DNA from 2 places in the Paenibacillus sp. FSL R5-0908 genome. Region 2 is predicted to be linked to the other one. Evidence: riboswitches for the same ligand, from Rfam matches in the RefSeq annotation. Region 2 holds a riboswitch; the other holds the start of a gene.
The links. Region 2 has a riboswitch for preQ1 ahead of queF (preQ(1) synthase). Riboswitches for the same ligand answer to the same signal wherever they lie in the genome.
Positions count from the first base shown of each region.

Region 1: another riboswitch for preQ1. It lies ahead of MKZ09_RS06685 (queuosine precursor transporter); the one in region 2 lies ahead of queF (preQ(1) synthase).

Region 1 is NZ_JBBOUV010000001.1:1,483,906-1,488,283, forward strand. It holds gene MKZ09_RS06680 (methyl-accepting chemotaxis protein) at 170-1,858, opposite strand; PreQ1 riboswitch class I at 2,225-2,270, shown strand; gene MKZ09_RS06685 (queuosine precursor transporter) at 2,281-2,994, shown strand; gene MKZ09_RS06690 (AMP-binding protein) at 3,273-4,378, shown strand, end outside.
Region 2 is NZ_JBBOUV010000001.1:4,122,255-4,126,632, forward strand. It holds gene MKZ09_RS18615 (cysteine hydrolase family protein) at 1-352, opposite strand, end outside; gene queE (7-carboxy-7-deazaguanine synthase QueE) at 488-1,210, opposite strand; gene MKZ09_RS18625 (6-pyruvoyl trahydropterin synthase family protein) at 1,203-1,685, opposite strand; gene queC (7-cyano-7-deazaguanine synthase QueC) at 1,685-2,347, opposite strand; gene queF (preQ(1) synthase) at 2,377-2,850, opposite strand; PreQ1 riboswitch class I at 3,014-3,057, opposite strand; gene MKZ09_RS18640 (hypothetical protein) at 3,316-3,651, shown strand; gene murB (UDP-N-acetylmuramate dehydrogenase) at 3,716-4,378, opposite strand, start outside.

The sequences.
Region 1 (4,378 bases), 2.6 Mb from region 2:
CGCAAGCCAGCAGCGCATGACGCGCCGAGCTAAACGAGAGTATCGCGCAAGCCAGCAGCACATGACGCCCGAGTCTAAGCGAGACCTCCGCAAGCGCTAGCGAGCCATCGTAAACTAAAAACCCCTGTTCAACACTTTCGTGTGAACGGGGGTTTTTGGTTTACAAGCGTTAAATCTTAAATTGCTGCACAGCTTCTTGGAGTTTCTTGGCTTGCTCGTACAGATGTTTAACGGTTTCTGCATGGCCTTCCAGTTCGACGCGCTGCCGCTCTGAGTTAGCAGCGAGTGTGTCCGCACTTTCTTGCGATCTGGATGTAATTTGTGCAGTTTCTTCGACGGAAGCGCTGACTTCTTCTGTACTTGCCGAGATTTGCTGTGTAGCCGCAGATACGGATTGGATGCTGTGATTGATGCTTTGGATAAGAATCAGGAGGTGATTAAAGGCATCACCTGCTTCTGCTACTTTGCCGACTCCAGAGGCAACCTCAGAATTCACATGGTTCATCTCGGTAACGGAGCGGCTCATATCTTCCTGAAGTCCAAGTAGGAAGTCACGGATCTGTTCGTTTGCGTTGCGTGATTGTTCGGACAGCTTGCGTACTTCTCCAGCAACAACAGCAAAGCCGCGTCCATGCTCTCCTGCGCGTGCAGCTTCAATTGAAGCATTCAGCGACAGCATTTGGATTTGTTTCGTAATTTCAGTAATGCTGTGAACGACTTCTCCGATCATTACTGAACGCTCATTCATGATTTGTAACTGATCCAGTGACTGTAGGGAAGCACGTTCAACCTGGCGCATTTGCAGCACAGCGCTTTGAGCAATTTCATTACCGCCACTTGCTTCAGCGGAAGCCTCACTGATTTGCTCCGTGACTTCATTCGCTGCTGAGGCAATACTTTGAATGCCTAAATTGATTTCTTCCATTGCTCTCGAGTTATCTGATGCACTGCTAGCGATAGTCGTACTACCTTTGCCGATTTCTACTACCGATGAGCTGGAGTGTTCTGCCATATCATTGAGAACCTCAACACGTTCTTTTAAAGAGTTGGAATCTGCAACGACAGTATTAGAGGTTACCAGTACATGTCCGATCATTTCTTTCAGGCGTTGGGTCATCGCTTGGAAGCTTACGGACAACTGTGCAACTTCGTCATTTCCTTTAATTGATAATTCTTCGGTGAAATCTCCCTCTGCGAGCCGGGCACTATAAGCTGCCAGTTTTGAGATTGGACGTGTTATACGCACACTCATAAACCATGCACCAGTTAGGCCGATGATCAACGTCAGAAGTGTGATGCCGGCACTTGTCCATAGAATGCTGTCTGTTTTTTCTTGAATGAAGCTTACGTCACTGCTTACACCGATGATCATCGTACTTCCGGGAATACCGATATAAGCTGTTTTATGTATACCATGCGCGTCGCTATATGTATCGCTTAGTCCAGTTTTTCCTTTAGAGGCTTGTTGCATTGCAGAGGATACGGTGACACTTTCTGCCCGTTGCAATTTTGCATCGTGATCTGCGGATAGAATCTCAGCTTCTTTCCCTTTCAGATTGACCAGAAAAATGGTTTCCACTCCATGTTGTTTCCTCTTTTCCTGAAAATAGAACTCGAGATTGGTGGCAGACTGATCGTTCTTATTTAGAGTTTGCTGGGCGTGCATTACGTTGAGATTCTTATATACGTCCTGAGCAGCGGCAGTAAGGATTTTGTTAATCTGCGGCATAACATAGCTGTTGAAGATACTGATAGAGATAAAATAGAAGCTGGTGCTTAACAAAAGAGACGTGAGCAACAGAACAACAAATAATAAACGCGTAAATTTGCGACTGATCGAATGCTTGATACGAAACATATCGTTCTCTCCTTTTTTTATGGACGGTGAGGTCATTTCTTTTTTGGTCTTCACTAGATACTCCATGCCAACTGCTGGAAATTGGCGACCCGAGATATATTCCATAGTTATGTCATATTTCTACTAAATGGATCGGGAATAAGGTGTTTGATACTATTCTATAGAATTAACCTCTGGATGAATAGTGAAAGTTTTGTCCTATAGAGCATTTTTTTCTGAAAAAAATGAATTATTGCTGACTATTTTAGATAATTGTCGAAAAAAAAGAACTGGAACTACCAATTTCATATAAAAATATTATTTTTATGGATTGTTTAGCGCTATTGTGATAGAGTATTAATGTTTTGTTCCGAAAATTTAATATTGTAAGCCGCGGTTCGTAACCATCCCGCGTAAACAAAACTAGGAGGAATTTCAGTAATATGTTTAATTTGCTGTGGGGAGTTTTATTTGTTATTGTCAATTTTGCTTTTTTTCTGCTCTGTTACCGCCTGTTCGGGAAAAGTGGAATGTATGCCTGGGTAGGTATTGCTACTGTAATTGCTAACATTCAGGTAGCTAAGACGATTGCTATGCCATTTGATATTGTGATGACACTCGGAAATACGATGTATGTCACTTTATATATGACCAGCGATTTACTTAATGAGAAGTACGGAAGAGCGGAAGCGCGTAAAGCGGTCTGGTTTGGTTTCTTCACCTTGCTTATGACTACAGTCATTATGCAGATGGTACTAGTATTTAAGCCGCAGGAGACCGATATCGCTCAGTCTTCTTTGGAGACGATTTTTGGGCTGATGCCTCGACTAGCTTTGGGTAGTCTTACTGCTTACTTCATTAGTCAGTTCCTAGATGTTCGGTTGTACTCTTGGATTCGTAAATATTACAGCACCTCAAGTCAGCTGTGGATTCGTTCCAACGGCAGTACGATGATTAGCTCCTTTGTGGATACACTTATCTTCTGCACCATTGCGTTTGCGGGCTTGTATGACTGGAATGTATGGCTTGAAATTTTGCTTACAACTTATCTAGCGAAGTTCTTACTAACCGCAGTAAGCACACCTATCTTATATATCGCCCGAACCTTTACTTTTGCTGAAGAGGGTACACCATCATCTGTTCAAAAGAAGGACTAAACAACAATACAGCCAGCGCGTACCGATCATAATCGATACGTGCTGGCTATTTTTTTAGTTGTAGGATGGACTTAATAGTTACATGAAAATGTGTACATAAAAATAATATAAAGCTAAAATAAGCTATCGTAGCAATTCTAGCGGATTAGTTTAACAGGAGCGCCTGCGATGGCGCTTATCACATATCCTTTGGTCTGGGCTGGACTTGCGGGGCAGTCCGATTGAAGAGAATGTATATAATCGGTAGTCACAGAAATTACGAACAGGTGTGATCAAGGATGAATCTAGTAGTGCCTATACTGCGTCATGCAGCACAGCAGCCCGACAGCATTGCCTTAACCCATGACCAAGCAAGTCATACCTATGCCACATTAGTAGAAACGATGCGGAGAATCGCGAATGGCTTACAGCAAAAGGGTCTGAGGCATGACAAAATCGCGATTTTATCTACGAATCGTATTGAATTTGTTGAGGTTTTTTTGGGGGCGATTTATGCGGGCTGTGTTCCCATTCCCTTAGATCCCAAATGGAGTGCTAATGAACTGCAGGTTATTATAGAACAGTGCCAGCCGACAATGATTTTTGCCGAGCCGGAAACCGCAAAGAATCTGGTCTTCAAGGATCAAGCGATCCCAACACTGGCCTTCTCAAATGAACGAACAGGTTCCTATGATCAGTGGCTGGCTGCCCTGAAGCCGGAGGCTGAGTTGGATGAGACGAATGAATTATTATTTATTGGCTTTACTTCAGGCACAACCGGGTTGCCCAAAGGTTATATGCGTACCCATTTATCATGGTTAAAAAGCTTTGAGGTCTCGAATATAGCTTTTGAATTGGAAGCTATGAAGGATGTTTTGGCACCAGGTCCATTTGTGCATTCCCTATCTTTATTCGCCGTTATGCAGAGTCTATATGGTGGAGCAACTTTTCATATCACACAAAAATTTAGTGCCACGCAGGTGTTAGAGCTGTGCCGGCAAATTCCGGGTGTGGTGCTGTTCGTCGTACCAACAATGATCGAATCCATGATGCAGCAGGCTGTACCTGGGCAGATACAGATTGATGCGATTATTAGCTCAGGTGCAAAGTGGTCGGAGTTGTCCAAGAAAAGGGGCATGGAAGTGTTTGGTGGAGCGCGCCTATATGAATCCTACGGTTCTTCAGAAGCGAGTTATATTAGTTATTTGGATGTTCTGACCGAGCATAATCCGACCTCTGTAGGCAAACCTTATCCCGGGGTGCAAATTTCCATTCGTGATGAACAGTTCCGGGAAGTCCCTACTGGGGAGATTGGGCAGCTATATGTGCGTAGTGATATGATATTTTCAGGCTACCATCAATTACCGAATGAGACAGCAGCAGCTTTTAGAGAGGGATGGCTTAT
Region 2 (4,378 bases):
TATCCAGACAGAATTCACTTTGCATCCCACAGATTACCAGATTCGTGATCCCGAGCTTCTGGAGTTCATCTTGCAATTCCGTTCGGTGAAAAGCATCCCAAGTAGGCTTCTCAACAATAACTTCGCCTTCTTGCGGTGTGATGCGGTGACTGATCTGCCAAGTGGGTGTACCTTTTGTGTATTCCTCATCTTCGGTATGTTGAATATACACAATAGGAGTACCTGCTAATCGAGCTTTTTGCTGAAGGGAGACAATCCTTTCCATTACACCCTCTTCATCGTACAGTTTTAAATCATAGGAGAACATGGCTTCTTGAACATCGATAACTAATAGTGCTGTTGATTGTTCCAAATGAATAACCTCCAAGAGCTTTTTTCAAAATCATACCAGAAACTGGGACAGACTATCTACCTGCTAGAAGTTACAACTGTTAAAAATAAAAACCGAGTATCTGTAAGCAGATACCCGGACGATTTCATCAATCTTTTATTTACCACGCTTATTATGCCAAATCAATGCATGCAGCTGTGGAAGTACACGAACCTTGTTCATATCCGAATCCACGATTACTTTATTAAACAACCACTCCAGCCTTCCCAGAAGCCGAGCAGAAATGTTGCCCTCTTCCGTGACATCATCATTACCAGGCTGCAGAAAGAGCTGCACATTCGGATATCGCTGGTGAACGTTTTTCGCATAATCAAAATCCTTATCATCAAACACTACGACCTTCAAGCTATGCGTAGAACGACCCAGTTTCTCCATCTTACTCATGATGTTATCTAGCATTTCCCAATTCGTTGTCATTCCTGAGCTTGGGGGTTTAGGACTGATTGTCAGCACATCCACGTCATTGAACCAATCCTGCCATTTACTCCCCTGAGTTTCTATCGCTGCTTTTATTCCACGCTCATGAAGCAGATTGATGAAGGTACCCATTCCTTCACCAATCAAGGCAGGATTACCGCCTGAAATCGTAACACAGTCGAAATTATCTCCAGCTAACGCCAATAATTCATTTATGATTTCTTCTGCTTCCATCATGTGAACCTTATTCTTAACCGTACCATCCCAAGTAAAAGCGGAGTCACACCAGCCGCAGCGATAATCGCAGCCATAGGTGCGGACAAACATCGTCTTCACTCCAATTACCGCACCTTCGCCTTGAATAGTTGGACCGAACATTTCTATTACAGGAATCTTACTCACAGTCACAGCCTCCATACAAACGGTAGGATGGCCCTTCATCCGGAACATCTTCAGCCAGCACCTCTGCCCAAGAGGTTGGAGTCTCCCATAGCTTTACCGAGTACAATGGCAACCCTGCTTGCTTAAGCTTGTAAGCAATATATGAAGACATATTCTCCACTGTGGTGCGGAAAGACAACAAGGCTACTTTGGAGCCCGTATTCGTTAACGTCTCTAACACAGGTTCATTTCCCATGGCAAGAAAAGCGTGATCTAAACGATCTACAAGGCTTTGTTGTACTGTCATTTTGATATCGCTAAAATCAATGACAAAACCTTCATCCGAGTGGCCTTCCGCGGCCATAGGTTTGCCCTTCAGCACGACTTCGAGCTTATAAGTATGTCCGTGCAGATTGCTGCATTTCCCTTTGTGTCCCACTAACTGGTGTGCCGCGTCGAACGTAAATATTTTGCAGACTGAAACCTCGTTAAGCATTAAGAGCCGGCCTCCATTCTCTCTGCCTCATATTGCTCAAGACCACGCTGACGCAATAGACAGGCTGGACAAGTACCGCAGCCACTGCCAATAATACCGTTGTAACAGGTCAGTGTGTGTTCGCGAACATAATCAAAATACCCCAGTTCATCGGCCATTTTCCACGTTTCTTTTTTATCAAGCCACATTAGGGGAGTGTGGATCGCAAACTCATAGTCCATAGATAAGTTCAGCGTAACATTCAATGATTTCACAAAAACATCACGGCAGTCCGGATAACCGCTAAAGTCCGTTTGGCAAACCCCAGTGACGATATGGGAGTACCCCAGTTGTTTAGCTAATATGGCGGCAAAAGATAAAAACAACAAATTACGCCCATCGACGAAAGTACTTGGAAGCTCATCCCCTTCACCAGCCACGATATCTATATCCTGACGGGTAAGTGCATTGGGTGCCAGCTGATTAAGCAGCCCCAGATCAAGAATATGCTGTTTTACATTAAACTTAGCTGCTATCTCTGTTGCAACTTCGATTTCAGCCGCATGACGTTGATTATAGTTGAAGGTAACTACCTGCACTTCCTCATACTGCTGCAATGCCCAAACCAGGCAAGTGGTGCTATCTTGTCCGCCGCTGAATACGACGAGTGCTTTTTTGTTCATATGAATCTCTCCTTATCACAAGTTGGAATTTAGCGGTTGTCCACTTTTTCTGGATAGAGGTCGTGATTGATTAAGCGGTGTTCTGCCATCGCCTCATACTTCGTACCCGGTCTTCCATAGTTGCAATAAGGATCAATTGAAATGCCTCCGCGCGGAGTGAACTTGCCCCATACCTCAATGTAACGCGGATCCATCAGTGAGATCAGATCATTCATAATAATGTTGACACAGTCCTCATGAAAGTCACCATGGTTGCGGAAGCTAAACAGATACAGCTTTAATGATTTGGATTCCACCATTTTTTGTTCAGGAATATACGAAATATACAGCGTGGCAAAATCCGGCTGACCCGTTACAGGACACAAGCTAGTGAACTCAGGGCAGTTGAATTTAACAAAATAATCACGCCCGGGATGTTTGTTATCAAACACCTCCAGAATGTCTGGATCATAACCAAACTTGTACTGTGTTCCCTGATTACCAAGCAAAGTAACTTCTTGCATTTCCTCTTTCAATCTTCCTTCTGACACGACAAAAAACCCCTCTCTTTTCCTTCGGCCTTGGCCGGTAATGGAAAGAAGAACGAGATTTCGAAAACTTGGCTCCACTAAGAAGAAACGGAAGCATCGTCCGGATAAAGGACAGCAACCGCTTGTACTGTTTAATATATTCTTAGTTTTTTATAGAGGGAGTTCGCGAACCTCTCCTGCATAACTTTAGCGCAGACTTCTTCTTAAAACATATTGCGTCTTGAACTATACCATGGCTAGCCCGCTCCTGACAAGTTCTACTCTTTACGTACGTAGAATTTATGAAGTTCAAAAACAATGCCATTTGATCGTGAATTTCTTTTTAATCACATGAATTATTCATATGGTTAATTAAGATGTGGCAAAAAAAAGGATTCAAATCCTAAGAAAGGGGTAACTTATTCATAATAATCTTCGAGCTAAGGGTGGGAGCATGTTATGGAACAAAGTATACAGCAGCTTATGGATTGGCTTAACAATCATTTGAATGAAACAATCGCTATTGAAAAGAAAGAACTTCGTGATTTGGATAAAGTTCATTTCAATTTAGAGTCCGTAGATTTCCGGAGTGCAGACGATGTTATTGATGAATATCTTGGAAGTGCACTGATATTAAGAGGTTTCGGCAGCACACTTAACGCCGATGGTGAACTGGTATCCCTGCCACAATCCACTTATGATTTAGCTGTTGAAGGTCTTCAAATCGTAGACTTAGCCGACCGCAAGGCAGAAATAACTACGGACAGAGCTAATTACACCCTTTCAGTAGATTAAACGAACATGATTACGATAAGCAAAAAGAGCCCGCAGTTCGCTGCGGGCTCTTTTTGCTTATCATTTATTCTTCTCCAATGATCTCCACTTCAGTTTCCAGATCCACACCGAATTTATCCTTCACAGTCGCTCTTACATGGTGGATTAGCCCGATGTAATCACTGGCTGTTGCATTATCTGCATTCACAATAAATCCCGCATGCTTCTTGGATACCTCAGCACCGCCAATTCTTGTACCCTGTAAGCCGCTCTCTTGAATTAACTGACCTGCAAAACGGCCAGGAGGCCGCTTAAATACACTCCCACAGGATGGATACTCCAGCGGTTGCTTCGATTCACGTAAATAAGTTAGTTCATCCATTTTTGCCTTGATCGTTAAAACATCACCGGAAGTCATAGCAAATTTGGCCTCAAGTACAATGTACTCACCGCTTGCGAACACACTTTTTCTGTATCCCCATTGCAGCTCATCACCTTGCAGAGTTACCATTTGCCCATTCTTATTTATAGCTAGTGCACTATGCAGGACATCTTTGATCTCACCGCCATAAGCACCTGCGTTCATATAAAGCGCTCCACCAACAGTTCCTGGAATGCCACAGGCGAACTCAAGACCCGTAAGCTCCTTATCAAGCGCATATCTGGAAACATCAATTATTTTGGCACCACATTGCGCATATAAGAGATTGTCGCGAATTCCCATTTCGGTCAGACCTGCCGTTTGCAG